One region of the Pseudarthrobacter adonitolis genome, then DNA from elsewhere that is predicted to be linked to it. Evidence: riboswitches for the same ligand, from Rfam matches in the RefSeq annotation. Region 1 holds a riboswitch; the other holds the start of a gene.

The links. A riboswitch is a leader RNA that binds a small molecule or an ion and turns the genes downstream of it on or off. The one in region 1 is predicted to bind cyclic di-AMP.
Region 2: another riboswitch for cyclic di-AMP. It lies ahead of ACZYZ4_RS15110 (C40 family peptidase); the one in region 1 lies ahead of ACZYZ4_RS14675 (aggregation-promoting factor C-terminal-like domain-containing protein).

What each region holds. Positions count from the first base shown of each region.
Region 1 is NZ_JBVAYW010000016.1:7,241-22,199, reverse strand. Features, by position in the region: gene ACZYZ4_RS14735 (phosphoenolpyruvate carboxykinase (GTP)) at 156-1,982, opposite strand; tRNA gene ACZYZ4_RS14730 (tRNA-Arg) at 2,258-2,331, shown strand; gene ACZYZ4_RS14725 (dihydrolipoyl dehydrogenase family protein) at 2,525-4,027, shown strand; gene ACZYZ4_RS14720 (ABC transporter ATP-binding protein) at 4,123-4,830, shown strand; gene ACZYZ4_RS14715 (YhgE/Pip family protein) at 4,827-6,863, shown strand; gene ACZYZ4_RS14710 (TetR/AcrR family transcriptional regulator) at 6,917-7,531, shown strand; gene ACZYZ4_RS14705 (EamA family transporter) at 8,046-9,062, opposite strand; gene ACZYZ4_RS14700 (LysR family transcriptional regulator) at 9,135-10,061, shown strand; gene ACZYZ4_RS14695 (SixA phosphatase family protein) at 10,039-10,566, opposite strand; gene ACZYZ4_RS14690 (winged helix-turn-helix domain-containing protein) at 10,983-11,849, opposite strand; partial or broken gene ACZYZ4_RS14685 (response regulator) at 12,351-12,732, shown strand; partial or broken gene ACZYZ4_RS14680 (sensor histidine kinase) at 12,708-13,271, shown strand; cyclic di-AMP (ydaO/yuaA leader) riboswitch at 13,372-13,524, shown strand; gene ACZYZ4_RS14675 (aggregation-promoting factor C-terminal-like domain-containing protein) at 13,530-14,252, shown strand; gene ACZYZ4_RS14670 (DUF1905 domain-containing protein) at 14,332-14,775, shown strand; gene ACZYZ4_RS14665 (HAD-IA family hydrolase) at 14,756-14,959, opposite strand, start outside.
Region 2 is NZ_JBVAYW010000017.1:27,978-42,936, forward strand. Features, by position in the region: gene ACZYZ4_RS15105 (M23 family metallopeptidase) at 1-799, shown strand, start outside; cyclic di-AMP (ydaO/yuaA leader) riboswitch at 948-1,110, shown strand; gene ACZYZ4_RS15110 (C40 family peptidase) at 1,181-1,855, shown strand; gene ACZYZ4_RS15115 (NlpC/P60 family protein) at 2,027-2,776, shown strand; gene ACZYZ4_RS15120 (HNH endonuclease) at 3,012-3,512, shown strand; gene mobA (molybdenum cofactor guanylyltransferase) at 3,559-4,299, shown strand; gene ACZYZ4_RS15130 (DUF6457 domain-containing protein) at 4,296-4,589, shown strand; gene ACZYZ4_RS15135 (molybdopterin molybdotransferase MoeA) at 4,600-5,991, shown strand; gene fdhD (formate dehydrogenase accessory sulfurtransferase FdhD) at 6,118-7,101, shown strand; gene ACZYZ4_RS15145 (alpha-mannosidase) at 7,180-10,215, shown strand; gene ACZYZ4_RS15150 (hypothetical protein) at 10,453-11,190, opposite strand; gene ACZYZ4_RS15155 (hypothetical protein) at 11,187-11,933, opposite strand; gene ACZYZ4_RS15160 (ABC-F family ATP-binding cassette domain-containing protein) at 12,187-13,851, shown strand; gene ACZYZ4_RS15165 (ABC transporter ATP-binding protein) at 13,848-14,959, shown strand, end outside.

The DNA of each region.
Region 1 (14,959 bases):
GGCAGGTACGGAGCAGTCGATGAGAAAACAACGGCGGTCCCGCACCTTTCTTGCAAAAGGTGCGGGACCGCCGTCGTTTTTATGGGAGCTTCCGGCTGGGCCCACGCTGCCGAGGGGCCCCACTCGAGCTTGCGAGATTGGGGAGGCAGTGGGGACTAGCCCAGGCGGGACTTCAGGCCGGCAAGCTCGGACTGCAGCGCCTCGGGGAGGGAATCGCCGAACCTGGCGTACCACTCCTCGATGGACGCGAGCTCGGTGGCCCACTCGGCCGGGTCAACGCGGACAGCTTCCTCGACCTGTGCGGGCGTCATGTCCAGGCCCTTGAGGTCGATGGATTCGCCGGTGGGAACAAAACCGATGGGGGTCTCGACGGCGTCTGCCTTGCCTTCCAGGCGCTCGATGGCCCACTTGAGGACGCGGGCGTTGTCGCCGAAGCCAGGCCAGGCGAAGCCACCCTCGACCGTGCGGCGGAACCAGTTAACCAGGAAGATCTTGGGCAGGCGCTCCGGGTTGCCCTTCGCGGACAGGTTCACCCAGTGATTCAGGTAGTCACCGGCGTCGTAGCCGATGAAGGGCAGCATGGCCATGGGGTCGCGGCGGACCACTCCCACCGCACCGGCCGCAGCAGCGGTGGTTTCTGAAGACAGGGTGGAACCCATGAAGATGCCGTTGGACCAGCTGCGGGACTGCGTGACCAGCGGGATGGTGGTCTTGCGGCGTCCGCCGAACAGGATGGCGGAGAGCTCCACACCCTCCGGGCTGTTGTACTCCTCCGCCAGCATGTCGATCTGGTCGATCGGCGTGCAGAAGCGGGAGTTCGGGTGGGCAGCGGGCACGTCCGAATCCGGCGTCCAGCTGTCACCGCGCCAGTCGGTAAGGTGCGCGGGCACTTCGTCCGTCATGCCCTCCCACCACACGCCGCCGTCGTCGGTCAGTGCAACGTTGGTGAAGATGCTGTTGCCCTTGGCAATGGCACGCATGGCGTTGGGGTTGGTGCCCCAGCCGGTGCCGGGAGCGACGCCGAAGAGGCCGGCCTCGGGGTTGACGGCGCGGAGCTCGCCTTCCTTGCCGAAGCGCATCCAGGTGATGTCGTCACCCAGTGTCTCCACCTTCCAGCCTTCGATGGTGGGATCGAGCAGCGCAAGGTTGGTCTTGCCGCAGGCGGACGGGAAGGCAGCCGAGACGTAGTACGTCTTCTGCTCCGGGGACGTCAGCTTCAGGATGAGCATGTGCTCAGCCAACCAGCCTTCGTCGCGGGCCATCACGGAGGCGATACGCAGGGCGTAGCACTTCTTGCCCAGCAGCGCGTTTCCGCCGTAGCCAGAGCCGTAGGACCAGATGGAGCGCTCCTCGGGGAAGTGCACGATCCACTTGTCCGGATTGCACGGCCACGGCACGTCGGCCTGGCCGGCCTCGAGCGGCGCACCCAGTGAGTGCAGGGCCGGGACGAAGAACGCGTTGGTCTCGGTGATGCGGTTCAGCACGTCGGTGCCGATGCGGGCCATGATGCGCATCGAGGCAACAACGTAGGCGCTGTCGGTGATCTCGACGCCGAACTTGGGATCCTCGGCATCCAGGTGGCCCATGACGAACGGGATCACGTACATGGTGCGGCCGCGCATGGAGCCGGCGAACAGTCCGCGCAGCTTCTGTTTCATCTCGGCCGGGGCCATCCAGTTGTTGGTGAAGCCGGCGTCGTGCTTCTTCTCGGAGCAGATGAAGGTCTGCTCTTCGACGCGTGCTACGTCCGCGGGATCAGAGAATGCAGCGAAAGAGTTGGGGAAGAGCTCCTGGTTCAGGCGCGTCAGCGTTCCTGCTGCGACGAGTTCATCCGTAAGACGCGTGTTTTCCTGTTCGGACCCGTCAACCCAGTGGATCCGGTCGGGCTGAGTGAGTTCAGCAACCTCTTCGACCCATGCCAGCAGGCCAGCATGCGTGGTGGGTGCTTTCTCAAGCAGCGGCAGTCGTGCGAGATCGCCCATTGCGGTTCCCTTCCTCGGGTTCATCGGTGTGGACTAAATGCTATTGGCCACCCAAGGGCCCCAAGCCGGGCCAACCGTGCACGTTCGTGAGCGCTAGAGACGAAAACCGCGCAAATTCAAGGAAACCGCGCATAAAAGGCTAACATTAAGTGACGAAGGTCACCTAGACCGGTCTAGTCAGGTAGATTACATGCTCCTCGATTTGGTACTCCGGGCCACCCTCGCGTAAAGTAATTCGAGGTTCGGGGAGCAAGAAACTCCGCGAAACACAAGATGCGCCCATAGCTCAGCTGGATAGAGCGTCTGTCTACGGAACAGAAGGCCGGGGGTTCGAATCCCTCTGGGCGCACAGAGAAAGGCCCGTATCGGTTCGCCGATGCGGGCCTTTTGTCATTAAGCGCAATGCCGCCAAACCCCGCGCTTCCCTTGGATTCGCGCGGGTGAGCCGGCCCTACATGGTCAAAAGTTACGCAGTTCTGTCGCCACCTAATTGACGACGGCGGCGCTCCCCGCCTCCCGCGAGGCGGGCGTAGGCTGGACGAATGACGCCTGAAACGCTGCAACGTGAATTCGATGTCATTGTGATCGGCGCCGGCGCCGTGGGGGAAAACGTCGCCGACCGCGTGGTCCAGGGCGGCCTAACGGCTGTCCTTGTTGAGGCCGAACTGGTTGGCGGCGAATGCTCCTACTGGGCCTGCATGCCCTCCAAAGCCCTGCTCCGCCCCGGCACCGCCCTGCACGGCGCACAGTCGGTACCCGGCGCAGTAGAAGCCGTCACCCTGACACTGGATGCAGCGGCAGTCCTTAAGCGCAGGGACTATTTCACCGCCAACTGGCAGGACGACAGCCAGGTGAAGTGGCTGGAGGACACTGGTATTGAGCTGATCCGTGGCCACGGCTGGATCACCGCGCCGCGCACCGTTGAAGTAGCCGGGCTGGACGGCAACACTTACGAGCTCGAGGCGCGTCACGCCGTCGTACTGGCCACCGGCTCCACACCAACCGCACCTCCCATCGACGGGCTGGCGGATCTGCAGGTCTGGGGCACCCGCGAAGCCACCTCGGCCAAGGAGGTGCCGGAGCGCCTGGCTGTGATCGGCGGGGGCGTAGCGGGCACCGAGTTGGCTCAGGCATTTGCACGCCTGGGCTCGGACGTGACGCTCGTGGCCAGGAGCAGACTGCTGGGCACGTTCCCTGCAGAGGCCACCAAAGTTGTGGCAGCGGGGCTGCGCGCGGACGGCGTGGCGGTCCGCCTCAACACGTCCACCGAAAGTGTCCGGGAAAACGACGACGGCACGTTCACCCTGACGCTGCAGGACCAATCGCCGGGCCGAACCACTGTCACTGCCGACAAGGTCCTCGTTTCAACAGGCCGGCATCCCGCCCTTGAAGGACTTGGGCTGGAAAGCCTGGGCTTCGAGGGACAGGACGGGGAGCCGCTGAAACTCACCACCGACTCCACTGGCCTAGTCCAGGGCGTCCGGCGCTCCCCGGGCGTCCCTGACACACTGGACGAGAAGAGCGAGGAGCCCTGGCTCTACGCTGTTGGTGACGCCGCCGGCAGGAACTTTTTCACGCACCAGGGCAAGTACGAGGCCCGCGCTACGGGCGACGCCATCGCGGCCCGCGCCAAGGGCGAGCTCCGCGGCGCCCCAAAGGCCTGGAGCCCGTACGCACAGACCGCCAACCAGCACGCCGTGCCCAACGTGGTGTTCACGGATCCCGAGCTGGCGGCCGTGGGGCGCACGGTGGAGCAGGCGAAACAGGACGGCTACAACGTGTCATCCGTGGAGCTGCCTATCCAGGTGTCGGGTTCGTCCCTGCACTCCGAACACTACGAAGGCTGGGCGCAATTGGTGGTGGACGAAGACCGGCGGGTCCTGCTGGGCGCCACTTTCGCCGGCCCGGACGTGGGTGAGCTGCTGCACGCCGCCACCATCGCCGTGGTGGGCGAGGTCCCGCTGGAGCGGCTGTGGCATGCGGTGCCGTCGTTTCCCACCGTCAGCGAGGTGTGGCTGCGGCTCCTGGAGAAGTACGGCTTGTAGGAGGGGCCGCAAGTGTCCGCTTGCCCCCTGCTATTTGAACTGACCGGTCAGTTCATTTAGGCTGGACGCGGACATACCCCGTCGAAAGGCCATTCTTGCTCTCCGTACAGCAGCTCCATATGAAAGGCCGGCGCGACGATTTGCTCCCGCCCACCTCTCTACGGGTCGGCCGGGGTGAGCTCCTCCTCGTCACCGGCGAACGCCAGGACCAGCGGACAGCCCTTGCCCTCACCATCAGCGGGCGCATGAAACCCACAGGCGGCCGGATCGCGTGGGACGCCAACGAACGCACCAAATCGCTCCGGCTCGCGAGCGCCATTGTTGATTCCCCCAACGTGAACGAACCCGAGCAGCACCTCAGCGTCCGCGACCTTGTCACCGAGGACCTCGCACTGATCCCGCGCCGCTACCGGGGCGCGCTGCTCAGCAAACCCTGGCTCAAAGTCAACAGTTTCGAGGACATCGCGGATCTGTGGACGGAACAGCTGGCGCCGGACCGGCGCATTGAACTGCTCACGGCCCTCGCCCTCGCCAACCCGCACACCGACCTCCTCGTGGTGGACTCCCCCGACAGACACGGTGCCCACGCTGCGGACTGGCTCCCGCGGCTTGAGGAGCTGGCGTACGACGACGGCCGGCCGCTCGCCGTCGTCGTCACCGTGACTGCCCTCCCGACAGGGTGGACGGGACCGGCGACAGTGATCGGCAACGCCGTCCCGGACGTCGACGAAGCGCCCGACGCGCCGGCCGTAACAGACAAAGAAACCGAATCTCTCTTACTCGAAACCGAGGATGCCAAGTGACCGTGCTGCGGCTGGCCCGTTCCGAACTCAAGCGGATGACCGGCGGGTTGCTGCCGAAGCTGACCATCCTGGCCCTGATCATGGTGCCGCTCCTGTACGGGGCCGTGTACTTGTACGCCAACTGGAATCCGTACGGGAACCTGAACCAGATCGAAGCCGCCCTGGTGGTCGAAGACACCGGCGCCACGTCCAGCGACGGCACCCAGCTCCAGGCAGGCAAGAAAGTGGCGGACGGACTACTGGATGGCAACGTCTTCAACTGGCAGTCGGTCCCCACGGCGGCTGAGGCCGATGCAGGGGTCAGCAGCGGCAAGTACGCGTTTGCGCTGAAGATCCCGGCAGAGTTCTCCACGAACCTGGTCTCGCCCGGCAGCTTCGATTCGGCCAGCCAGGCGATGCTGAACGTCACCACCAACGATGCCAACAACTACCTGCTGAGCACCATCGTGGACAAGCTGACCACCGCGGTGCACACAACCGTGGCCAAGGAAGTGGGCGAAGAGACAGCGAACCAGCTGCTCACCGGCTTCGGCACCATCCACGCCCAGATGCTCAAGGCCGCAGACGGCGCCGGGCAGCTGGCGGACGGCGTGGCCACCCTCCGCGACGGGACCGTCACCTTGCATGCCGGGACCAGCGAGCTCAGTGCAGGAGCGGCCGAGCTCTACAACGGGCAACTGAAATTGCGCGACGGCGCCAATCAGCTGACCGACGGCGCCGGGCAGCTCAGCGGCGGGCTCTCCGTCCTGAAGGACAAGACCGCCACCCTGCCCACCGACACCCAGACGCTGGCCAACGGCGCGGCCCAGGTGGCCGCGGGGAACGCGCAGCTGAACACCAAGGTCCAGGACGTTGTCACCCAGCTTGATGCCGCGGACCAGGGTCTCCGGACGCGCGTGATCGAATCGAATGCCCGCTTGGTCGCGTCCGAAGCGATCACCCAAGTGCAGGCCGACAAAATCCTGGCCGACTTCGATCTCGTGGCTGCCTCCAGCCCCGTGGCCGCAGCGAAGACGCGGATCCAGACCGACGCCGCCCAGATCCAGCAGCTCGCGGATGGCTCCGAAGCCGTGAGCGTCGGCGCAGCCCAGCTGGCAACGGCCACCCCTGCGCTGAAGGACGCCATTGTTCAGGCCTCCGGTGGCGCTGACCAGCTCCATACCGGGGCGGCCACGCTGGCCACCGGCCAGCAGTCTGCGCTGGACGGCGCCGGACGCCTCGCGGAGGGGGCGCAAACGCTCGACGCCGGCGCGGGGCAGCTTGAAGCGGGTACCGGCACGGCCGCTGACGGCTCACGGACGCTGGCCGACGAAATTGCCAAGGGAGCCGGACAAGTGCCCAACCCGGACGATTCGCAGAAGAGCAGCCTCTCAGAGGTGATGGCCGACCCGGTCGCGGTCAGCAATGTCTCCCAAGCAAAGGCGGATTCCTACGGCGCGGGGCTGGCACCGTTCTTCCTGACGCTCGCCTTGTGGATCGGCATCTTTATGCTGGTCCAGGCGATGCGGCCCATCACCCAGCGGGCCCTGGCGTCGAACGCCCCGGCCTGGAAAATCGCCGTCGGCGGCTGGCTTCCGTTCCTGGCCGTCTCAGTAGTACAGGCCAGCCTGCTGACCCTCGTGGTGAATCTGGCGCTGGGCCTCAACCCCGCGCATCCGGTGTTGATGTGGCTGTTTATGCTTGCCGCGGCCATGGCATTCAGTGCCATTATCCAAGGCATCGTGGCGCTGCTGGGGTCGCCTGGCAAGCTGGTGGTGCTGATCCTGCTGGTGCTTCAGCTGGTGTCCTCGGGCGGCACGTTCCCCTGGCAGACCACCCCGCAGCCACTCCACGTGGTCCACGAAATCCTGCCCATGGGCTACGTGGTCACGGGCATGCGGCACCTCATCTATGGCGCGGACCTGTCCATGATCGTGCCCACTGTCCTGGGGCTGCTCGGCTATACGTTGCTGGGCGCGGCGATGTCCACGTTTGCGGTCCGGAAGCACAAGTACTGGACCCTGAAAACGCTCAAGCCGGAGATCGCGGTATGAGCCAGCCCGTGCGCGGACCTGCCGTGCATGAGCCTGCCGCGCATGACCCGGCCATGCACGGTCCGGCCGAGAAGAAACTCCGCCCGGCCCGGACCAATGCCACCCGGCAGAAGCTCTTCGATGCGTGCATGGAGCTGATTGGCCAGCGTGGCGCAGCGGGTGTCACTGTGGACGAGATCGCCGCGGCAGCGGGCGTCTCCAAGGGCACTGTCTACTACAACTTCGGCAGCAAATCGGACCTGATCGCGCAGCTGCTGCGGCACGGCGTGGACATCCTGAAGGCGCGCCTGCTCAGCGAGGCCGGGCAGCCCGGGGCCGATCCGCTGGTGGCCATGGAGGCAATGATCGGCCAGGCCATGGATTTCATGGCCGATTACCCGTCCTTCGCCCGTTTGTGGGTGAGCGAAAACTGGCGGACTCCCAGCGAATGGCGGGACACGTTTGCTGTGCTTCGGTCTGAACTCCTGGCCGTCATCGGCGCGGCCATAGAGAACGTGGCTGCTGTCCATCCTGTAGACAGCACTGTCTCGCGGGGCAGCCTCGAAACGGCGATCTTTGGCGCCTGCTTTGTGGTGGGGCTGGACCGACAGACGTACAACCCCGAACGCACCCGTGACCAAAGCGTTGCAGCAATCATGGCAATCATGCGCGGCTATGTCGTGACGTAGCAGGGATGATTGAACACATGCGCCACATGGGTAACAGCGGGAAGTTCGCCTTGATCGCGGCCGTCGCCGCCTTGGGCATGCTGGTGCTCACCGCCATCACCCTAGACGAGGCCGTAATGGTCACATTCCTGGGCCTGGTTGCACTGGCCTACGTGGCGGCTCTGGCGGAGGTCCTGGCACGGGGGCGCAACTTTGCTTTGGTGGCCACCGCTGCGGGATCCAGCCTCACCATTGCCTTTTCCCTGGCCTTCGTCAGCACCTGGGAGCTGGCCTTCGCCGAGCAGTCGTCATTCTTCGGCACACCGCTCCCCACCGGGGATCCGGACAACTACTTCTTCTGGGGTGCCGCCTCCGCAGTGGCCACGCTAGCGGTCCTCTTCCTTAGCGCAGCCTGGCCCGCGGGAAGGCGGCCGGGCACTGCGAAACGGAAGCCCTCGCCTGCCAAGCGGCGGCCCGCGTCCAGTGCCGGGCGGCCTGCTGCGCGGCGCCCGGCAACCCGGGGCGCGGCAATCACTCAGCGCGCGTCAGGGCTCCGCGCGCCCGCCCGGATGCCTGCCTCAGCAGCCAAGCGGCCGTCGTCGTCCGCCTCCCCGGTCCGCAAGCCGGCACCCAAACCGGGCACCAAGACGGGCACCAAACCGGCGCCCCGCCGCTGACCCCGCCAGCCTCGGCCGGCGAGCACCGCCGTCGCCACCCCGCCCAGGAGGAGCAGCCCGCCAGCCAGTTCCGCCGGCGTCGGCACCTCCCCCAATGCCAGCCAGGCCGCGCTCATGCCCACCACGGGAACCAGCAGGGTAAAGGGCACCACGGCCGACGACGGGTAGCTGGCCAGGAGCCGGTTCCAGATCCCGTACCCCACCAGGGACGCGAAAATGGCCGTGTACAGCGCACTCAGGATCGTGGCCGGCTGGAGGTCTGCCAGCGTGCCGAACACCGCATCCGGGCCGTCCACCAGCAGCGACAGCGCGGCGAGGGGCAGCGGAACCACTGCGCCCGACCAGACCACCAGCCCCAGCCCGGAGGCGGTCTTAGCCTGACGCGCAATGACGTTGCCGGCAGCCCAGGACAGCGCGGCTCCCAGGACGATGATCAGCGGCAGCAGCGGAGCCACGGCACTGCGGCCGACTGCCACCACGGCCAGGCCCGCAACGCCGAGAACGACGCCGGCCAGTTGGCTCCGGCTGGGACGCTCGCGCAGGAACCCGGCAGCCAGGAGGACGGTGAGCAGTACCTGCGCCTGGAGGACCAGAGAGGCGAGGCCCGCCGGCATGCCCAGCGCCATGGCCAGATAGAGGAGACCGAACTGGCCCGCGCTCATAAAGGCGCCGACGCCGATGATCGCCTTCCAGCTGACGTCGGGCTTCCTGATGAAGAAGATGCAGGGGAAGACCACCAGAAGGAACCGCATCGCCACAAACAACAGCGGGGGAACCTCACGGCCGTTCGCATTCAGGCCGAAGTCGATGGCTACGAAGTTCAGGCCCCAGAGAACGGCGACCAGGGCAGCGAGGAGGGAGTGGCGGAGGTTCACGGTCCTACTCTGACAGAAGGGCTAATGAAGCACCAGCATTGAATTCTGCGTCTAATCATGTACTTTTGCTTCATGATTGAGATCGGTTCGCTCCGGGCCCTGGCGGCAATTGAACAACACGGTTCGGTCATAGCGGCGTCGGAGGTGATGGGCTTCAGTCCGTCCGCCGTCTCCCAGCAGATCAAGAAGCTTGAGAAGCAGACCGGGTTCCCCGTCCTGGAACGCCGCGGCCGCGGGGTGCTGCTGACCGAGCGGGGGCTCACCCTGGCAGCCTACGGCAGGCGCATCCTGTCGGAACTTGAGGAACTGGAATCCACCCTGTTGGCGGATCCGGCCAAACCCACCGGGCACCTCAGGGTTGTTTCCTTTTCCACGGCCTGCCGGGGCCTCGTGGGGCCGCTGCTGGGACGGCTAGCTTCATCCGGAGCGGACCTGGACATCAGCGTGCTGGCCGAGGACCCGCGGGAAGCCGTGGCGCGGGTGGCCAACGGGGAGGCGGACCTGGGTGTGGTCCACAACTGGAACTCCGTCCCGCTGGTGATACCGGAACACATGACGCTCGAGTGGCTGTGCGAGGACGTTGCGGACGTCCTGGTGCACCGCGACCATCCCTTGGCAGGACGCGGCCGGGTGGAACCGGCGGACCTGGTGGACGAACGCTGGATCAGCACGCCGCACGGAGCCATCTGCAACGAGGCGCTCCTGAGGATATTCGCCGATCTTGGCCGGGTGCCGGACATCAGGGTCTACGATCCTGACTTTGCAACCCACATCGCCTTGGTGGAGCAGGGAGCCGTCGTGGCGCTGGTCCCCCGCCTCGGCCGGCCCGCGCTGCCTGCGGACGTCGTCGGCCTGCCCCTGGTCAACCCCACGCAGGTCAGGCAGGTGGGCATCGTGTACCGCCGGACCATGGCGGCCAGCCCGGGCATCCAGCACGTCGCCGGACTGCTGCGGGAGGTCGCTGGGTCCCGTGGGGTCAGTGGGCTCGCGGGACCTTGAACTTGGTCAGCCGGGCGTCCTGCCCGTCCAGCTCGGCCCAGGATTTTTCCGTTTCCAGCACCGTGAGGGCGCTGGTGGGGTAGCGGGTGGCGGCGTCCATGTAGGCGTCGTGGTTCGAGTCGCGTGAGGCCAGGTGCATCGCGAGGTCCTGGACGCCCGGCATGTGCGAGATGAGCATCAGGGTGGTGACGGTGTCAGGCACATGGTTGACCACGGCGAGCATCCGCAGCGCAGAGGCGGCGTAGAGTCCGTCCTCAAGTTTCGGCGTCGGGGCCTTATCCCCCAGTTCAGAGCACACCCACGTGCAGGTCTGGCGGGTGCGCAGCGCACTGGAACACAGGATGAAGTCCGGGAGGACGCTGTGCTTGACCAGCCACTTGCCGGCCAGGGGCGCCTCGCGGTGTCCTCGTTCCTCCAGCGGCCGCTCATGATCCGCCACGCCGCCGGGCCAGTCGGCCTTGGCGTGCCGCATGATCACCAGGCGTTTGATGTGGTGGTCGCTCATCCCCCAAGCCTAGACCCGCAGGACCCACGGCGCCGCCCCGTCACGCCCAGCACGCTTCTGGGGGGCGAGAGAGTCTGGCCCCGCGGAATGCCGGGCCCAGCTGCGCAGCGGAAGCTCAAAGCCTGTTCCCCGTGACAAACCATGGCCACTCCGCCGTCGACCAATAGCCGCGGAGGCCAATCACTCACGAGCCCGGACGCACAAAAGCGGCATTTCGCGCTGAAGGGCGCTGCAGCGAAGCGGGCCATCCCGAAAGCGCCGTTGTTGCGCGGGGCCACGCCGCCCGGGTTCCCTGGACGAGCCTGCGAGGCTAGGGAGGCGGTGGGGAGGTACGGGCGCAGGCAGAGGGATCCTGCCGCGAAAGCGAAAGCGGCCGTCCCCACGGCGAAATGCCACTTTGGTGCGTCGCTGAAAGGCTAGATCGAGTATTCCGGAGCGGCCCAGACAATAACCTCGGGGTGCTCGTAGAAGCGGTAGCCCTGGCCGCGGACGGTGCGGACGGTGTTGGCGAGGCGGCCCAGCTTGGAGCGGAGGCGGCGGATGTGGACGTCGATGGTGCGCTCGTTGGGCACTTCCTCGGCGTTGCGCCACAGGCCCTCGAGCAGTTCATCGCGGCCAACGGTGCGGGTGCCGTTTTCCACCAGGTAGTTCAGGAGTTCAAATTCCTTGAAGGTCAGGTTCAGGGATTCGCCGTCCAGGTGGACTTCGCGGCGGGCAAGGTCGATCAGCACGCCGGACGGGCGCGGGTCCTGGGGCTGCTGCAGCCGCGCAGTCTCGGTGCGCTTCTGCGCGTTCACTGTGGGGTCACCGAAGGTGGAACGGACGACGTCGAGCGCGGAACCCGGGGTGCCGGCGGGGGCCACGGCCACGGCCGCGTAGCTTTCGGCACCGGTCACGAGTGACTGTGCGTAGGCGCGGATTTCCTGGGCAAGTTTGGCAATGGAGGTTCCGGCAGCTGCCGCGGTCTCCTCGTCGATGCCCATATAGAGGACAAATCCACGGGCCACGGTGTCGTTGGCGACTGGCCGCACGGCGTTTGGCCCCGCGATAACCGGAGTTGGCGCGGTCAGCGGCGCGGCTTCGGCAGGCTGGACAGCGCGGAGCTGGCCGTAGGTATTGGGGTTGTAGCCCTGGGGTGAGTAGCCGGGGGCAGGAAAGCTGGCGCTTGGGGCGGCCGGGGCGAATGCCGGTCGGGCACCGAACCCCTGGCGAAGGCCGGAAGCCTGGCCAACCTTGCCTGCGTTACGGACGGAGATGTGGACGTATCCGGATGCAACTGACATGAATGCTTACCTCAATGTGAATGGCCGTCATCGCGGCTCGAATGCTGGTTGTCCCCGCAATGAGATCTGGGGAGGGCGCCCTACGCTGGGCTGGGGGCGAATGCCTAAGAACTTCGTGGGGTCTAAAGGTCAGGCTTGCATTCGGCAACAGCGCATGTCGGCAGCAGCGGATGTGCTGGGCCAATATTCTGCGGCTGCAGGTGCTGTTGAGTTCTTGTTCACAATTGAAAGTGTGCAACGTAACAATGAAAACTTGCAAGTAACAATGGGGGCTTTGTTCCGCATACTGAGACAGAATGCGGTTTTGTGTTGCAGATCACCATTCTGAAATGGCGACAAAATGGGAGTTATTGTCCGCCAAGGGTGCGTAAATGGGCCATATTGGCGAACAATCTTCGCTCTTTCGCGATGCTAAGCCCTCGAAATTCACTGTGCCGTGACTTGCCGAAGTTGCTTGTTGCCTTTGCCGCCTGTCCAGCGGAAACGCCGCCGGCCCGCGCATTGTCGGCGTCCCGCTCGCCCACCCGGGACGGCTCCCCCATCCGCGCCCTGGTGGTTGACGACAAACCCAGCCTTTCCGAACTCATGAGCATGGGGCTGCGCATGGCCGGATGGTCCGTTTGCCGTGGCTTCGGATGGCCGGGAGGCCGTCAAGCACGCCAAGGAGTTCCGCCCGGACGTCCCGGTGCTGGACGTAATGCTGCCAGGGTTCAACGGCGTTGAGCTGCTGGGCAGGATCCGCGACTTCGCACCGGAGGTACCTGCGCTTTTCCTGACCGCCAAGGACGCCGTCCAGGACAGGATCGTGGGCCTGGCGGCCGGCGGGGACGAATACGTGACCAAGCCCTTCAGCGTGGAGGAGGTCCTGCTGCGGCTGCACAGGTGGACCTCACACAACTCGTGATCGAAACCGTCAGGGACGAGAAAGTCATCGCCCCGGACCACCACTGGCGCCTTGAACTGCCTGACGAGTTGAACTGCCTGACGAGCCGCTCGCCGTCACCGGTGATGCGACCCATCTGCGGCAGGTGCTGGTCAACCTTCTCTCCAACGCGCGCAAGCACACGCCGCCGGGAACCACCGTCGTCACCGCTGTCACGAAGTCTGCCGATGGCAACGCGGCGGTGACGGCAACGGACGACGGCGGCGGCATCCCTGCGGAGTTCGCGGACCATGCTTTCTCCCGGCTTGCCCGCGCAGACCCCGGCCCGCAAGGGCATGGCGCCGGCCTCGGGCGCCGCGGCGTCGGAAGGCACCACTGGCCCGGGCCTGTCCATTGTCCAGTCCAACACGAAGGCCCACGGCGGGAGCGTGGAAGTGACATCGCGGGCAGGTCGGACAGAGTTCGCCTTACTCCTCCCTACCGGCGCCGTGGCACGAACCGACGCCCGATCACAGCAAGGCGACACACCGTCGTCGTGATTTCTGTTACCAAAATGTGACTTAAGCTTCCGGCTCCTGTAGCGTCGAACAGGTGCGGATCCCGTTCGGGCCGCATATCCGGATGACGCCAAGCTCTGCCGCTTCCCGGATTCCGATTTCAGAGGCAGAGGCGGGGGACCCACCGTCCCGGGCACCAAGTGCCCTTTGGGGTTAAGCCAACACGTGGTTGTGCCGTGTGGCCGGATGCCCTCATCCGAACCCGACAGCTAACTCCGCAGGTGTGAGAGGCGATCCATCATGTCTGAATTCAAGGTACAAACGCGCCCGCAGGGCGACACAAAGTCCGATAGCCACCGTAAGCAAACCCGCTTCAGTGCGGCAATGTCCCCACTGTCCAAGGTGGCCCGGATTCCCTCCGTGGGCCAGCGCGCCGCGGTGTTTGCCACGGCGGGCGCCCTGCTGATCGGGGTCAGCGCCGCTGGACACGCTTCCGAGTCTGCATCGCTTGCGGCCAGCGCGGACCAGGCCGCCGAAGAAACCGGCGCCCAGTCGAAACTGAGCTTCGAAGCAGCCCAGATCCAGCCCCCGGCCACCCCGGAAGCTGCGCCAGCCGAAATCAACGTCGCGCCCCAGGCTGCCGCCCCGGCACCTGCCCCGGCCCCAGCTCCGGCTCCGGCTCCCGAGCCCGCCCCCGCACCTGTTGTGCCCGTCAACGACCCCGCCGGGGCACAAGCCTACGCCGCCAGCCAGCTGGCGACCTACGGCTGGTCCGCCGACCAGATGCAGTGCCTGCAGACGCTGTGGACCAAGGAATCCGACTGGTCCACCACGGCCACCAATGCCAGCAGCGGCGCGTACGGCATCGTCCAGTCGTTGCCCGCTGAAAAGATGGCGAGCGCCGGCGCGGACTACCTCACCAATTACCGCACGCAGATCAACTGGGGCCTGAACTACATCCAGGAGCGGTACCAGTCACCGTGCGGCGCGTTGAACTTCCACCTGTCGCACAACTGGTACTAGGCAAACTCCCCCGCGCCGGGGCATCCCGGCGCGGGGGTCAGGGGTTCCCTGCCCAGCGGCTCCGGGCCATACTTGGGCCATGAAATTCACCACCACCATCCTGGGCAGCGGCAACAAGGCGGGCATTGAGGTTCCGGAGGAGGTCATCTCGGCTCTCGGCGCAGGCAAGCGTCCGCCGGTTGTGGTGACCATCAACGGAAAGAGCTACCGGAGCAGCATCGCGGTCATGGGCGGACAGAACCTGATCGGGGTGAGCACCGCTAACCGGGAATTCACCGGAGTTGCCGCTGGCGACACCGTCGAGGTCGACGTGGAACTGGACACCCAGCCGCGCATCATCGAGGTCCCCGACGATCTGGCCGCCGCCCTGGCCGCCGAACCCGACGCGCAGGCGTTCTACGCCACGCTGAACTACAGTACGCAGCGCCGGTACGTGGAGCCAATCGGCGATGCCAAGACGGACGAAACCCGGGCCCGGCGGATCACGAAGATGGTCACCGCCCTCAAAGCCGGAAAGAAATGATCTGCCGTCCCCTGGCGTCCGTTTCCACGGAGACGCGCACAGCACTGTAGTCCGGGATGTGGAGCAGGCCTGCCGGCAAATCGCCCGTATTGGGACCCACGGCCACCGTCCGGATACCGGCGGCAACGCCTGCCGCGATTCCGGCGGGCGCGTCCTCGAACACCACGGCGTCCTCCAGCTTCAC
Region 2 (14,959 bases), on a different contig from region 1:
CCGTCGCGCGGTGGGTCCCGCTTCGGCGCCCAGAGTGGCCGAGGATTTCACCGCGGAGAGGCCCCGCGACCCACAGCGGGAAGCACGCCGCCGCCGGGGACCCTTCAGGCAGATGACGGATTTCGCCGCTGCCAGTGGCCTCGGCCAGAAGGCCGGTATCGCCTTGGCAGCAACAGGCCTGGCTCTCACCGTGACGGTTCCTGTGACCGGCCCCGTGATGGCCACTCCGGCACCCGGCCAGGCGGCGTCGTCCGTTTCCGCCGCTCCGCAGCCCGAAGTTACCGCCGAAGCCGCCGCCCAAATTGATTTCAGCCGCTCGTCCGTGGTTACCCAAGGTGATCCCGACGGTAAACTGAAGCAGCTGCTGAGCGCCCAGTCCGCAGGATCCATTACCCGCGCCGCCTCTGCCGGAAGCCTCGGTTCGCCGCTGGCCCAGCTGGCTACGGCGTCACCCTTCGGATTCCGGGTCAGCCCCATTACCGGCGGCTCCGGCGACTTCCACCGTGGCCAGGACTTCGTGGCACAGTGCGGAACCTCTGTCCTGGCTGCTGCCAGCGGCACCGTGACCTCTGTTGGGTGGCACCAGTACGGCGGCGGCAACCGCGTGGTGGTGGATCACGGCAATGGCCTTGAAACCACGTACAACCACCTCTCCTCCGCTAGCGTCAGGGTGGGCCAGACGGTCGCCCGCGGCGATGTGGTTGCCCTGAGCGGCACCACGGGCGCGTCCACGGGCTGCCACCTCCACTTCGAGGTCCAGGTCAACGGCGAAGTCGTTGACCCCAGTGGCTGGCTCTGACCCAAGTGATGGCAAACTCTCGAATCGCAGCGACGTGCCGTGACCTGAATGTGACATTGGCTCGGAACTCCTGTAACGTCTAAAGCGCGTCAACTTTTCCGAAGTTGACGTTCTTGAGTGGATTGCCTAGCTCTGCCACCGCTCAAGGTCCGTTCGCATGACATCGTCTGGCAGGGGCGGGGGAACCAATTTTGGTCTTCGATTCTGAAGGCCTTGGGGTTAAGTCGCAAAGCTTCCACTGTGAAGCAGCGCGGCCGGGTGACTCCCATCCGAATCCGACAGCTTACCTCGCAGGCATTGGGAGAGGCTACCTTCGTGTCTTCACGCCATAGTTCTGCGCGTCACCGCGCACAACCGGTCCGCACCAACCCCTTGGGCCCCGTGTCCAAGGCCGTTAGTGTCAATGCCGGGACCGTAGGTCGCCAGGCTGCTGTTATCGCAGCCGCATCAGGTCTGATCCTGAGCATGGGGCTTCCGGCAAACGCCGCGGACACCACCGCCGGCGTATCCGCCTCCACCGAGTCCGGGTCCGCGCAGACGGCACTTGCCGTAACCGCGGCGCCTACAGCTACCGTTTCCTTCGAGCGCCCCGTGATCAAGACCGCGCCGGCACCGAAGGTTGAGACGGTCCGTGCGCAGTCCACGGCCTCCCAAACCGGGGCTCAGAGTGCTGCCGCAACCGAGGCCGCGGCCTCCAAGCTCGCTGACACTGTCTCCTCCGCCGCCGCATCGGGTCTGGCAGCAATTGCCTACACCGGCATCGGCAACCCCTACCTCTGGGGCGGCACCACCCCCAGCGGCTGGGACTGCTCAGGTTTCACGCAGTGGGTCTACGCCCAGGCCGGCATCAGTATTCCCCGCACCAATGCCTGGACAGCCATGCGGCCCACCGCCACACCGGCTCCCGGTGACCTGGTCATGCAGAATGGCGGCGCCCACGTCGGCATCTACGTTGGCAACGGCATGATGATCAGCGCACTGAATCCGTCACAGGGCACGCTGCTCCACTCCGTGGCATCCACGGGCTCTTCCGCGTTCTTCACGATGGTCCCGTAGGTCCTGCAGTCCAGTAGTTCCTGCAGCCCAGCGCTGCCGGAACCGTTTCTTCGAGAGAAACTCTTCGCTAAATCCCCGTTCGGGGCGTGCCGGCGTACCCCCAAGATGCCGGCGCGTCCAAAGCCCTTGTGCTGCCCACGCGGTCCTAAGGAAAACGAAAGAGAGAAATTAATGACTACACGTGCAACTGTTGCACGGCACCGCGCCGAGGTCGCCAAGACCAACTCGCTGGCTGTCATTGCTAAGGCTGTCGGCGACAACGCCGGCGGCATGGGCCGTCAGGCTGCGGTTATCGCTGCTGCTTCCGGCCTTGTCCTGACCAGTGGTATTGCTGCGAACGCGGCAGACACCGGAGTCCAGCGTGAAGCTGCTTCCGCTTCGAACCTTGAGGTTGAGGCTTTCGCCCCGGCCATCATTTCGGCCGCTTCCACCATTGCCATCTCCTACGAGAAGCCTGCCGTGACCACCACGCCGGCTCCGGTTGAGGCTCCCGAGCCTGTTGTTGAGGCTCCAGCTCCGGCTCCCAAGGCCGCGGCCACCGTCAAGGTAGCGTCGGCAACGCCGGCCGCTCCTTCGGCTCCGGTCGCTGCCAGCGGCAAGGGTGCGGCCATCCTGTCCGCTGCGTACGCCCAGTTGGGTGTCAACCAGGACTGCACCATGCTGGTGACCAACGCCCTGGCCGCCGTGGGCATCAACTTCCACGGCTGGCCCGCCGGCTACCTGTCCCTGGGCAGCACCGTCAGTGCCGCCGAGGCACAGCCCGGCGACCTGATCTACTACGCCGACGGCGGCGCGGGCGTTGCCCACATTGCCGTGTACGCCGGCAACGGCCAGGCAGTGCACGGCGGCTACAACGGCAACCAGACCGTTGTCTTCAGCGCCAATGTTGGCTCAGGACCGGTCTTCATCCGCGTGTCCTAGCAACTGATTCAGCATTCAAGGACCCCCGCCTCACGGCGGGGGTCCTTTGCTGTCGCCGGGCTGCAGCAGTGCTCCGGACGGGTGCGCGGGGGCGGCGCCTGACCGCGGCCACTTCTGCGATTAGCTGATCCCGGGATTCTTTGTTTACTCTTGTGGTGTCGATCCATAGCCCGGATATGCCGGGGGCAGCCGGCCCTCGTGCCCCTGACGGGTGCGGCCACGAAGAGGTACGTGCATGCGCACTCTCGTTCTGAATGCTGGATATGAACCGCTGGCGGTAATCACCTTCCGCCGGGCGCTGGTCCTTGTGCTCACGGGCAAGGCCAGCGTTATTGCCGAAGGCGAAGACCCCGTGGTGGGGCCGCAGGAGATCCTGGGCCGCCCGTCCGTGATTCTCCTGAACCGCTATATCCGCCCCAGATACAACCAGAGCGCCGCGGTCAGCCGCCGCGGAGTCCTGCGGCGGGACGGTCACCGGTGCGCGTATTGCGGAAAAGGTGCCCATACCATCGACCATGTGCAGCCCAAATCACGTGGCGGCGCCGACTCCTGGGAGAACCTGGTGGCCGCGTGCCTTCGGTGCAACAACACCAAGGGCGATCACACGCCGGCTGAAATGGGCTGGAAGCTCAGGTTTGTCCCGGAACCGCCGCATGGCACCATCTGGCAGATCAAGGAGCTTGAGAAGCCCACGCCTGCCTGGGACCCGTTCCTCCTGCCTGAAAGGGCCGCCTGAATACCAGCCCGCACGGCATTCGAGCCCGCACGGTTAAGCTGGGAGGGTGGACGCTGACCCCCCCGACTTCGATGCCGTCATCCTCGCCGGCGGCCGTTCGTCGCGGCTCGGTGGCGTGCCCAAGCAGAGTCTGACGTACGACGGCGACTCCCTGTTGCGCCGCTCCGCCGCCGCTGCCGGGGGAGCCCGGGCCGCCGTCGTGGTTGGTCCGGACGCCGGGGAGGTCCCGGCCGGGTTACTCCGCTGCCGCGAGGAACCGCCGTTTGGCGGTCCCGCGGCCGCTATCGCAGCCGGGCTCGCGGCGCTGGCCGCTACGGGCGGCAACCGTCCCCGGCTGACACTGGTGCTGGCCTGCGACATGCCCAACGTGGGGCAGGCGGTGGCGGCGCTGAAGGCTGCGCTGCGTTCAGGAGGACCCGCTGCCGCAGGGACTGCCACCGTTGAATACGCCGCAGGGGGGCACTCCGCGGTACAGGCGGCGGGCCTGGAATCGGACGGCGTGGTGGCCACTTCTGAGGATGGCCGCCGCCAGCCCCTGGTCGGCTTTTATAGCACAGTCGCGCTACAACGTTCCGTGGCTGAATTGGAAAGCACAGGACGCTTAATCAACGGTTCGGTGCGGGCACTCCTTGCTAGTCTGGACGTGCAGCTTGTCGCCGTTCCGGCCGGCTCCACGGCCGACGTGGACACTTGGGACGATGCCGCCGCACTTGGAGTGGCCGGACCGGATCCCATGAGCGGGCTCCGGAGCAACACCGCCGCGGATGATTTGGGAGGCAGAGCGTGAAAAGCCAGGACGAGACGCTGGAAGAGTGGTGCAGGGCCTTGCTCCAGGCGTATGAGCTGGAGGAGGTCCAGATCGACGTCAACACCATTCTGTCGCTGGCCGGCGTGGCAGCCCACTCAGTGGTCCGCCCGGCCGCCCCGCTCACCACCTTTATTGCCGGTTTCGCCGCCGGCCTGGCTGCGGGATCAGGACAGGCCACGAACGCCGCCGCCATGACCGCTGCCATGGACCGTGCCCGCACCCTTGCTGCTGACTATGATGCCGAATCCGCCGGGACCCCCGTCGAATGACCCCCGTTCAGTGACCGCCGCCCCCGGCGACGTATCCGAAAGCTCCGAGCAGCAGCCAGCCCCGGCAAAGCACCTTGCCCACACCTGGGATGAGGCGCGCAAAGCCGCCTTTGACATCGCTACGCCGATTCCGCCGGGCCGGGTTCCCCTGAGCCAGTCCCTGGGCAGGGTCCTGGCCGACGACATCACCGCACTGCACGACATGCCGCACTATGCGTCGTCTGCGATGGACGGCTGGGCCGTCAACGGCAGCGGCCCGTGGATTGTGGCGGAGGCCGGCCAGCGGCTGGCACCACACCAGGCCAGCCCCATTGTCACCGGCGGACTGATTCCGCCCGGCGCCAAGGCGGTTCTGCGCAGCGAAAGTGCCGTGCTTGGAACGGACGACGACGGCCTGCCGCTGCTGATGACCGGCGGCACCGCCCGCCCCGGCGAGCCAGGGAACGGCCAGCACATCAGGAAGGCCGGCGAGGAAGCAGCCGCGGGGGAGGTGCTGGTCAAGGCCGGCGTAACCCTGAACCCGGCCCATTTGGCGGTCGCGGCCCTGGCCGGGCACGATGACCTGCTGGTCCAGGGCAAGCCGGTCGTTAAACTCCTGCTGACCGGCTCCGAAGTTGTGGCCCGCGGGCTGCCGGTCCCCGGACAGGTCCGGGACACCTTCGGCCCGCAGCTCGCGGCCGTCGTGGAAATGCTCGGCGGCATCAACGGCGGCCAGGAACGGATCGGCGATTCCTACGCTGAGTGGCTGGACGGTCTGGCGGACGTCCCACCCGAGATGCCGGACCCCTCCGCGTTGCCGGCCGACGTCGTGATCACCACCGGCGGTACAGGCCGCTCGGACACCGACCATCTCCGCCGGGCCGTGGCGGAACTGGGCGGGCGGCTGGTGGTCGACGGCATCGCGATGCGCCCCGGCCATCCGGCCGTCCTGGCCGAGCTCCCCGACGGGCGCTTTGTCCTGGGGCTCCCCGGAAACCCGCTGGCCGCCATGATGGCACTGTCCACGGTGGGCGAACCGCTGCTGGCGGCGCTGGGCCACGGCACCATGCCGCCGGTGCAGGAGGTCCCGTGCGGCACCACCATCGAGCCGGAGCCGGGCCGGACCAGGCTGATGCCCTTCCGCCTGCTGTACGGGATGGCGTCACCGGCCAAGCACACAGGTCCCGGGATGATGCGCGGACTGGCGTCGGCGCACGGGGTGATGGTTGTTCCGCCGCACGGCGTGCAGCTGGGCGAACCCGTCCCGGCGTTTGCCTTGCCGTGGGGACCGCCGGTGCCCGCGCCCGAACAGCCAGGCGCCAAGTCCAAGGGCCGGCCCGCCGCCAAGCCGGCCACCCGGGCAGCTGCCAAGGACGCTGCGAAGCCCGCCGGTCCGGTGGACTGGAGTGCCCTGCTGGGGTAGGCGCCGGGCTGCGGAAGCACGTACGCCACAGCACAGCCAGTGGTGCGATGATGGACCTATGAACAGCGCCAGCCGGCAGGTCCGGAACGTCCACGGGGCCCTTCGAGACTGTCTGGCGGTTTGCTGATGGGCCGTGTGACACAGCGCCGCAAGGTGCATAAGTACGTTTTGGATGGCTCGCCGAAGGCCCTTGAGTTCCCGGTCCGCCACCGCGAGGACGTCCTCGCCGTCGAAGAGCCGCTGGAAATCCGGATCGGTGCGCTGTCGTTTTCGGTGACCATGCGGACACCCGGGGACGACTTTGACCTCGTGGCCGGCTTCCTGGTGTCCGAAGGGATCATCTGGGCTCCCGAGCAGCTGGTGTCGCTGCGGTTCTGTGCCGGCGAGGACGAAAACGGCGTCCAGACGTTCAACGTGGTGGAAGCCCAACTGCGGTCCGACGTCGAACTCCCGGCGAAGGGACGGAACGTCTTCACCTCAAGTTCCTGCGGTATCTGCGGCACGGACTCGATCGAGGCAGTGCGCAAGTCCTCCCATTTCAGCCCGGCCGCGGATCCTTTGACCGTGGCCGCTGACGTTCTGGCTTCCCTGCCCGGGCGGCTCCGCGAAGCCCAGGACGTCTTTGACGTCACCGGGGGAGTTCACGCTGCGGGCCTCTTCCGCATAACGGACGACGGCGGCGTGCAGCTCCTGTGCCTCCGCGAGGATGTGGGACGCCACAACGCCGTGGACAAGGTGGTGGGCTGGGCCCTGCGGGAGCGGTTGCTTCCGCTGACCGGGCTGGTCCTGCAGGTGTCGGGCCGCGCGTCGTTTGAACTCGTCCAGAAAGCAGCGTTGGCAGGCATTCCCGTGCTGGCGGCGGTAAGCGCGCCGTCGAGCCTTGCTGTGGAGCTGGCGGAGGCCAGCGGCATGACCCTGGCAGGATTCAGCCGGGGCACCAGCCTGAATATCTACGCCGGACAGGGCAGGATCACGCTGCCCGCCGCGCCGGTTCCTGCGCAGGTCCCCGGGGAGGACCCGGCAGGGGTCCGCGCGAACGTACCCGGACAGAAAACATCGTCAGCACCTTCGGCGAAGATTTCCGGTGAGGCTTGGCTATTGAGCTACTAGCCGGTAGATTTTATCCATCGATTGGACGCGTTGGTCCGGATTCGAGAACTCCAGTTCAAGCACCTAAGAGGGTTTACATTGCATGACGACCGCCGGATCACCGAAGTCCGCCTGGACCGGTTTGTCCGCGAGCGGATCGTTCCCGCCGTTTACGCCCGCACCGTTCCGCTGAACCTGAGCAGCTGGGATGCTCCCGGCGAACCCGTGTCAGTGATGGAAGCACTGCGGAATCACTTCGCGCCTCAGGAACACGGTGCCGCCTGGGGCAAGCCGTGGGGCACCAAGTGGTTGCGACTGCAGGGCGACGTCCCGGAAGCCTGGGGCACCGGCCCGGACACCGCCGTGGAAATCGTGGTGGATCTTGGCTTCATCAACGAAGCCCCCGGATTCCAGTGCGAGGGAATCGCCTGGCGCCCTGACGGCACCATCATCAAGGCCATTTCGCCCCGGAACCAGTACATTCCCCTGAAGCTCCTGGGCAGCGGCATGTCCGTTGACTTCTACGTTGAAGCGGCTGCCAACCCGGACATGGCGCAGGGCTGGATTTTCGCCGCCACACCGTACGGAGATACGGCGACGGCAGGCACGGCACCGCAATACCGGCTGGGCAGGATCGCCATCGCCGAACTCAACCAGACGGTCTGGGAACTCCAGCAGGACATCTGGACCCTCGCCGGGCTGATGCACGAACTCCCGCCGGAGCAGCCGCGGCGCCATGAGATCCTCCGTGCGCTGGAGCGCATGATGGACCAGATGGATCCCGACGACGTCCCCGGCACCGCCGCGGCCGGGCGGGCAGCCCTGGCCGTGGTCCTGTCCAGGCCCGCCTACGCTTCCGCCCATCAGCTGGTGGCTACGGGCCACGCCCACATCGACTCCGCCTGGCTCTGGCCGGTGCGCGAAACCATCCGCAAATGTGCCCGGACGTTCTCCAACGTGGTGGCGCTGATGGACGAGGATCCGGGCTTTGTGTTCTCCTGTTCCTCAGCCCAGCAGCTCGCCTGGATGAAGGAATTCTACCCCGAGCTTTTCGGCCGGATCCGGGAAAAGGTCAAGGCCGGGCAGTTCGTTCCGGTGGGCGGCATGTGGGTCGAGTCGGACACCAACATGCCGGGCGGCGAGGCCATGGCCCGGCAGTTCATTGAGGGCAAAAGCTTCTTCCTCGACGAGTTCGGCGTCGAATGCCGCGAAGCCTGGCTCCCGGATTCCTTCGGCTATTCCGCGGCCCTGCCGCAGATCGTCAAGTCGGCGGGCAGCCGCTGGTTCCTCACGCAGAAGATCTCGTGGAACCAGGTCAACCGCATGCCGCACCACACCTTCAACTGGGAAGGCATCGACGGCACCCGCCTGTTCACGCACTTCCCGCCCGTTGACACCTACAACGCCGAGCTCAGCGGACGCGAATTGGCGCACGCAGAGCGGAATTTCCGCGACCACGGACGCGGCAACACCTCGCTCGTCCCGTTCGGTTACGGCGACGGCGGCGGCGGGCCGACGCGTGAAATGCTGGCTGCCGCCAACCGCACCGCAGACCTCGAAGGATCGCCCAAGGTCAGGGTGGGCTCCGCAGAGAGTTTCTTCACCCAGTCGGAGGAAGAGTATTCCTCCCTGCCCGTCTGGGTGGGGGAGATGTACCTGGAACTCCACCGCGGCACGTACACCAGCCAGGCCCAGACCAAACGCGGCAACCGGCGCAGCGAACACCTGCTCCGCGAGGCCGAACTCTGGTGTGCCACAGCTGCTGTCCGCGGCATCGGTGCCTTCGAGTACCCGGCGGCCGAGCTGAAGCGGCTCTGGCGGCTGGTGCTCCTGCAGCAGTTCCACGACATCCTGCCCGGCAGCTCCATCGCCTGGGTCCACCAGGACGCGGAACGTAACTATGCAGCCGTCAGCGCCAGCCTCGAAACCCTCATTGGGCAGGCCGCGGCCGCGCTCCTCGGCGAGGGGGCGCGGACCTTCCTGCTCAACGCCGCACCGCACACGCGTAACGGCGTTCCGGCCTTGGCTGCCGCTGAGCTTTCGCTGGCCAGCCAGCCGGTCCAGGCTGCCGCCGTGGATGGCGGCTATGTGCTGGACAACGGCATCATCCGGGCGGTCTTGGATGCCGATGGCCTGCTTGCCTCCCTCACCGACTACGCCACGGGACGGGAAGCCATCGCGCCCGGAGCGCGCGGCAACCTGCTGGAACTGCACCGGGACACGCCCAACGAGTGGGACGCCTGGGACATCGATGAGTTCTACCGCCGCAACGTCGTGGCCCTCACGGCGGCGCAGGCCATCCGGGTGGAACACGTCGGAACCAGTGCCGCTGTGGTGGTGGAACGGGTTGCCGGCTCGTCACCGGTCACCCAACGGATCACGCTGGATGCCGGCAGCGGCTCCCTCACTATCACCACGGCCGTTGAGTGGCAGGAGAGCGAGAAGCTGCTCAAGCTGGGCTTCCCGCTGGACGTCAGGGCGGACCGCTCCGCTTCAGAGACCCAGTTCGGCCATGTCTTCCGTCCCACCCACGTCAACACCTCGTGGGAGGCTGCCAAGTTCGAGATCTGCGCGCACCGCTGGATCCACGTGGCCGAGCCCGGCTACGGCGTCGCGATTTCCAATGCGGCCACCTACGGACACGATGTCACCAGATGCGTCAGGGATTCCGACGGCGGGACCACCACCTCGGTGCGTCTCTCCCTGTTGCGCGCACCGAAGTTCCCGGACCCGACGGCGGACCGCGGCCACCAGGAACTGACCGTGACCATCCGCCCCGGCGCCGGAATCGCCGAAGCTGTGGAAGAGGGGTACCGCACCAACCTTGCACCCCGGCTGGTGAAGGGCGCCCGCGGCGTGGAGCCGCTTTTCTCCGTGGACAACCCGGCCCTCGTGATCGAGGCGGTCAAGCTTGCCGAAGACGGGTCCAGTGATGTTGTGGTCCGCCTCTATGAGTCCCTGGGGCAGCGGTCCGCAGGCACACTCACGGCCAATTTCCCGGTCGCGGACGTCCAGGCCACAGACCTCCTGGAGCGGGCCACGGACGCCCCGGGCGTTAACACTGCCGCAGCAGAGCAATCGGTGGAGCTTTCGCTGCGCCCGTTCCAGCTGGTGACCCTGAGGTTCGCACGGTAGGTGCGGCATGGGTGCAAGCCGTCCGGTCAGTGGGCGGGTGGATGAGAAAACGGACGTGGCCGTTAAATGGCTGAGTGGGGGCGGTCCCCAACGGCCCGCCACCACTCATCCCCCCAAGGAATGCAAAGTTTCACCAGGCCCGGCGTCCAAGAATCAATCCCCGTTCGCAAACACCGGCACCCCACTTCACACATTCATGATTATGCCATGTCTAATGATTTTGTGAAAGATGTGAAGTTACTTTGCAGTAGAAGTCCTTGGCCGCGGGCCGCCCCGCCGGTGCCGGACACTGGCCACGGCGATTAAAGCCAGGCCAAAGACAAAGCACAGAACGGCGGTGTAGTTGATCAGGAACATCGCTGCTCCCCAGTTGGGCGGATAGAAGGGAAAGAGCAGCGTTAGCGCGATGGCCACCGAGCCTGTGCCCAGCAGGAAGGCGGCGATGCGAACCAGGGCGGGCAGCGTGCTGCTGACCGCGCGCACCATGGCCGGCAGCAGGACCAGTGAAACGTACGCAGGGTAAGCGCGGCCTGCAGCACCGTAGTACTCGACCAGCAGTCCGTGCCGGGCGTCCTTGGCTGACACCGAGCCCATGCCCGCGGAGGACCCCGCCGTATCCATCATCAGGAACACAACAAGCACTGTCAGCGAGGTCAGCGCCAGGACGGCCATCCCGATCCGTCCGGTGAGCAGCCGGTAGGCGTCGTCGGCCCCAAAACCCCGGGTGACGCGGATGCCCACGAAGAAAATAGCGGCGAAGATGACAAAACGGAGCAGGAGGTTGGCCGCATTAACGCCGCCGAGCGCCTGGTCGATGGCAAGGTACGGCGCCTGGATGCTGAGCAGAATGGCGAGCGTCATCAGCGCAAAGACATAGAAGAGTGTCCTGTTCATCCCCCTCACGGCACTGGGAACGCGCGCGATGGCCACCAGACCGCAGACAGTCAGCGTGGACCACTGCAGGATTTCGATCATCCCAGGTTCTCCCAGATCTTTTCGGTTTTCTCGTTGTCATGTTCCTGCCGGCGGAGGGCTCTGCCGAGAGTCTGCAGCCGGTCGCCGGCCAGCGTGGTCAGCTGTCCGTCGGACAGGCTGTCGAGCGCGGCCTGCCGGGCGTCGGGAGGCCAGCCGGCCTCCGCCTCCGTGACCAGCCCGGTGGCCACCAGGCCGCAGGCAGGGCCGACGCCGGCGGCAAGGGAGGTGGCAACCGCCAGTTCCGGAGCCAGCCGGTTTGCGGTCAGTTGTGCCGAATAGTTCTGCGGAGCGATTCCAGTGGCGGCGGAGACCCGGTGCCGCAGTTCACCGTCGTCGATTGCCTCCACCCAGTTCTTGACCGAGGTGGCGTGCGGGGTGGGGTCCAACGCAGACGAACCGGCAGTCGCGACAGTCGCCGGCACACCACCCGGGTCCGCGGCGGAACGGGCCAAGACTGCCCGCAGGAGGTCCGGGGTGGAGATCTGGCTGACCAGTTCGGACCTGGTGGGCGGGTGCGCATCCGCGAGCTGGCTGTAGGCATCAAACGCCGCCAGCGCCGAGACGGGGTTGACGTTGTACGCCCGGCTGATGCTCACCACTGTTGCCTCTGCCACCTTGCCCCGGACAAGCTGCTGGGCCAGTGTGGTCCGCTTGATGCCGGACACGCGGCAGATGTCGGACGTGCTCGTGTGGGGAGCGATACCGTGCAGCCAGCGCTGGAACACCTTGGCAGGAATGGGCATGACGCCTCTCTCCGCAGAACGGATGGTCGCTTCTGATTTTAGCCTGTTCTCCCGCAGGCGGTTTGGTGCGGCGTGCTGAGTCGACTATGCTTGATGGTCGAGCCCGTTGGTCCGTACACCCCCCAAGTCCGGACCGGCGGGCTCTTTAGTGCCCCGGCACTTAGCGGGGCGGCATATTGCGGATTTACCGCAGTTTCGGGCCGATTCAGGCGGGCTCCTCCGGCCGGGCGGCGGCGAGAGGATGGACCAACCTATGACTGCAACCCTTGTTGCCAAAGATCTTTCCGGCGGCCACGACCACCGGACGCTGTTCGCCAAACTCTCCCTCACGGTGGCCCCCGGCGACGTGGTGGGTGTGGTGGGCGCCAACGGCGCCGGCAAATCCACCCTGCTGCGCCTGCTGGCTGGCGTGGACCAGCCCCAGGGCGGCAGCGTCAGCCTCGCCCCCGCCGATGCCTTTGTAGGCTGGCTGCCCCAGGAACACGAGCGCGTCGCAGGCGAGACTGTGGCCGGCTACATCGCCCGCCGGACCGGCTGCGCCCAGGCGACCGTGGAGATGGAGTCCACCGCAGAGGCTCTGGGCTCCGGCGCACCGGGAGCCGATGACGCCTACTCCCTGGCCTTTGACCGCTGGATGGCGTCGGGCGCGGCAGACCTCGACGAACGCATCCCGCCCGTCCTGGCTGACCTCGGCCTGGACACGGGCGCAGACGCTCCCATGACCGGACTCTCCGGCGGCCAGGCCGCCCGCGTGGCCCTCGCTGCGCTCCTGCTCAGCCGGTTCGATGTTGTGCTGCTGGACGAGCCCACCAACGACCTTGACCTGGCCGGCCTGGCCAAGCTGGAGGCTTTTGTCCAGGGCCTGCGCGGCGGTGTGGTGCTGGTCTCCCATGACCGCGAGTTCCTGGCCCGCTGCGTGACCACCATTGTGGAACTGGATCTGGCGCAGAATTCCGTCGCTGTGTACGACGGCGGCTACGAGGCCTTCCTGGAGGAGCGCGCCGTGGCGCGGCGCCACGCGAGGGAAAAGTTCGAGGAGTTCGCCTCCACCAAGGCAGATCTGGTCTCCCGTGCCCGGACCCAGCGCGAGTGGAGCTCCCAGGGCGTGCGGAACGCCATGAAGAAGAGCCCGGACAATGACAAGATCCGCCGTGCCGCCAGCACCGAGTCGTCAGAAAAGCAGGCCCAGAAGGTCCGGCAGATGGAATCCAGGATCGCCCGGCTGGACGTGGTGGAGGAGCCGCGGAAGGAATGGCAGCTGCAGTTCACCATTGGCCAGGCGCCCCGGTCCAGTGCGGTGGTGGCCACCCTGCGTGACGCCGTCGTTCAGCAGGGAAGCTTCACGCTGGGCCCGGTGAACCTGCAGCTCAACGCGGGGGAGCGGATCGGCATCACCGGCCCCAACGGAGCCGGAAAGTCGACGCTGCTGCGCCTGCTCCTGGGCGTGCAGGCGCCGGACGCCGGAAACGCCGCCATGGGCGCCTCGGTGGCCATCGGCGAAATTGACCAGGCCCGCGGACTGCTGGCCGGCCACCTCAACCTTGGCGACGCCGTCGAAGCCGTGCTCACGGACCTGACGCCGGCGGAGGTCCGCACCCTGCTGGCCAAGTTCGGGCTGAAGGCGGACCACACCACACGCCCCGTGGATTCCCTGTCGCCGGGGGAACGCACCCGCGCTGCATTGGCGCTGCTGCAGGCACGCGGGGTGAACCTGCTGGTCTTGGACGAACCCACCAACCACTTGGACCTGCCCGCCATCGAGCAGCTGGAAGAGGCCCTGGAAAGCTACGAGGGCGCGCTGCTGCTGGTGACCCACGACCGGAGGCTGCTGGAGAACGTGCGGCTGGATGTACGGTGGAATGTGGACAACGGAACGGTAACTGAACTGATGGCACGCGCGACGGAGCAACAGCGATGAGCATGGACGGCGTTGCCTGGCACTCCCTGTACAACATTTCCCGGGCCAAGAGCGGCTCCCGGCCCTTCTCCAAGGCCACCCTGAAGCGGGTCCTGGGTTTCGCGCGCCCCCACCGGACAAAACTGATCGCGTTTGTGGCGCTGTCCATTGTGATGGCGTTCCTGGCTGTGGCCACGCCCGTGCTGGCCGGCCAGGTGGTTGATGCCATCGTGGCCAAGGCCGGCACGGACGAAGTGATCCGGCTGGCCATGCTGATCGCCGTGGTGGCCGTGGCCGAAGCCGGCCTGGGACTCGTCAGCCGCTGGCTGTCCTCCAACATCGGCGAAGGCGTGATCGTGGACCTGCGCACCAGGGTCTTTGATCATGTGCAGAAGATGCCCATCGCGTTCTTCACCCGCACCCGCACCGGCGCCCTGGTCAGCCGCCTGAACAACGACGTCATCGGCGCCCAGTCCGCGTTCGCCGGCACCCTGTCCGGCGTGGTCAGCAACGTGGTGGCCCTGGTCCTGACGCTGATCGTGATGCTGGGGACGTCCTGGCAGGTCACCGTGCTGGCGATGGTCCTGTTGCCGATCTTCCTTATCCCCGCCCGCCGGATGGGCTCCCGGCTCGCGGACCTGCGCCGTGAGGCCGCAGACCACAACGCAGCCATGGGCACCCAGATGACCGAGCGGTTCTCCGCTCCGGGCGCCACGCTGGTGAAGCTCTTCGGCCGGCCGGATGAGGAATCCCGCGAGTTCGCTGTCCGGGCCGGCCGGGTCCGGGACATCGGCGTCCGCACGGCCATGCTGCAGTTCACCTTCGTCACCGCGCTGACGCTGGTATCCGCCCTTGCCCTGGCCCTGGTCTACGGCCTGGGCGGCTGGCTGGCCATCGGCGGGCAGCTCGCCGCGGGCGACGTCGTGGTGCTGGCACTGCTGCTGACCCGCCTGTACGCCCCGCTCACCGCCCTGTCCAACGCCCGGGTGGAAATCATGAGTGCCCTGGTCAGCTTCGAGCGGGTTTTCGAGATCCTGGACCTCAAACCCCTGATCCAGCAGAAGCCCGACGCCGTGGCCATCCCGCCGGGACACGTTTCGGTGGAGTTCGACGGCGTCCGCTTCGCCTA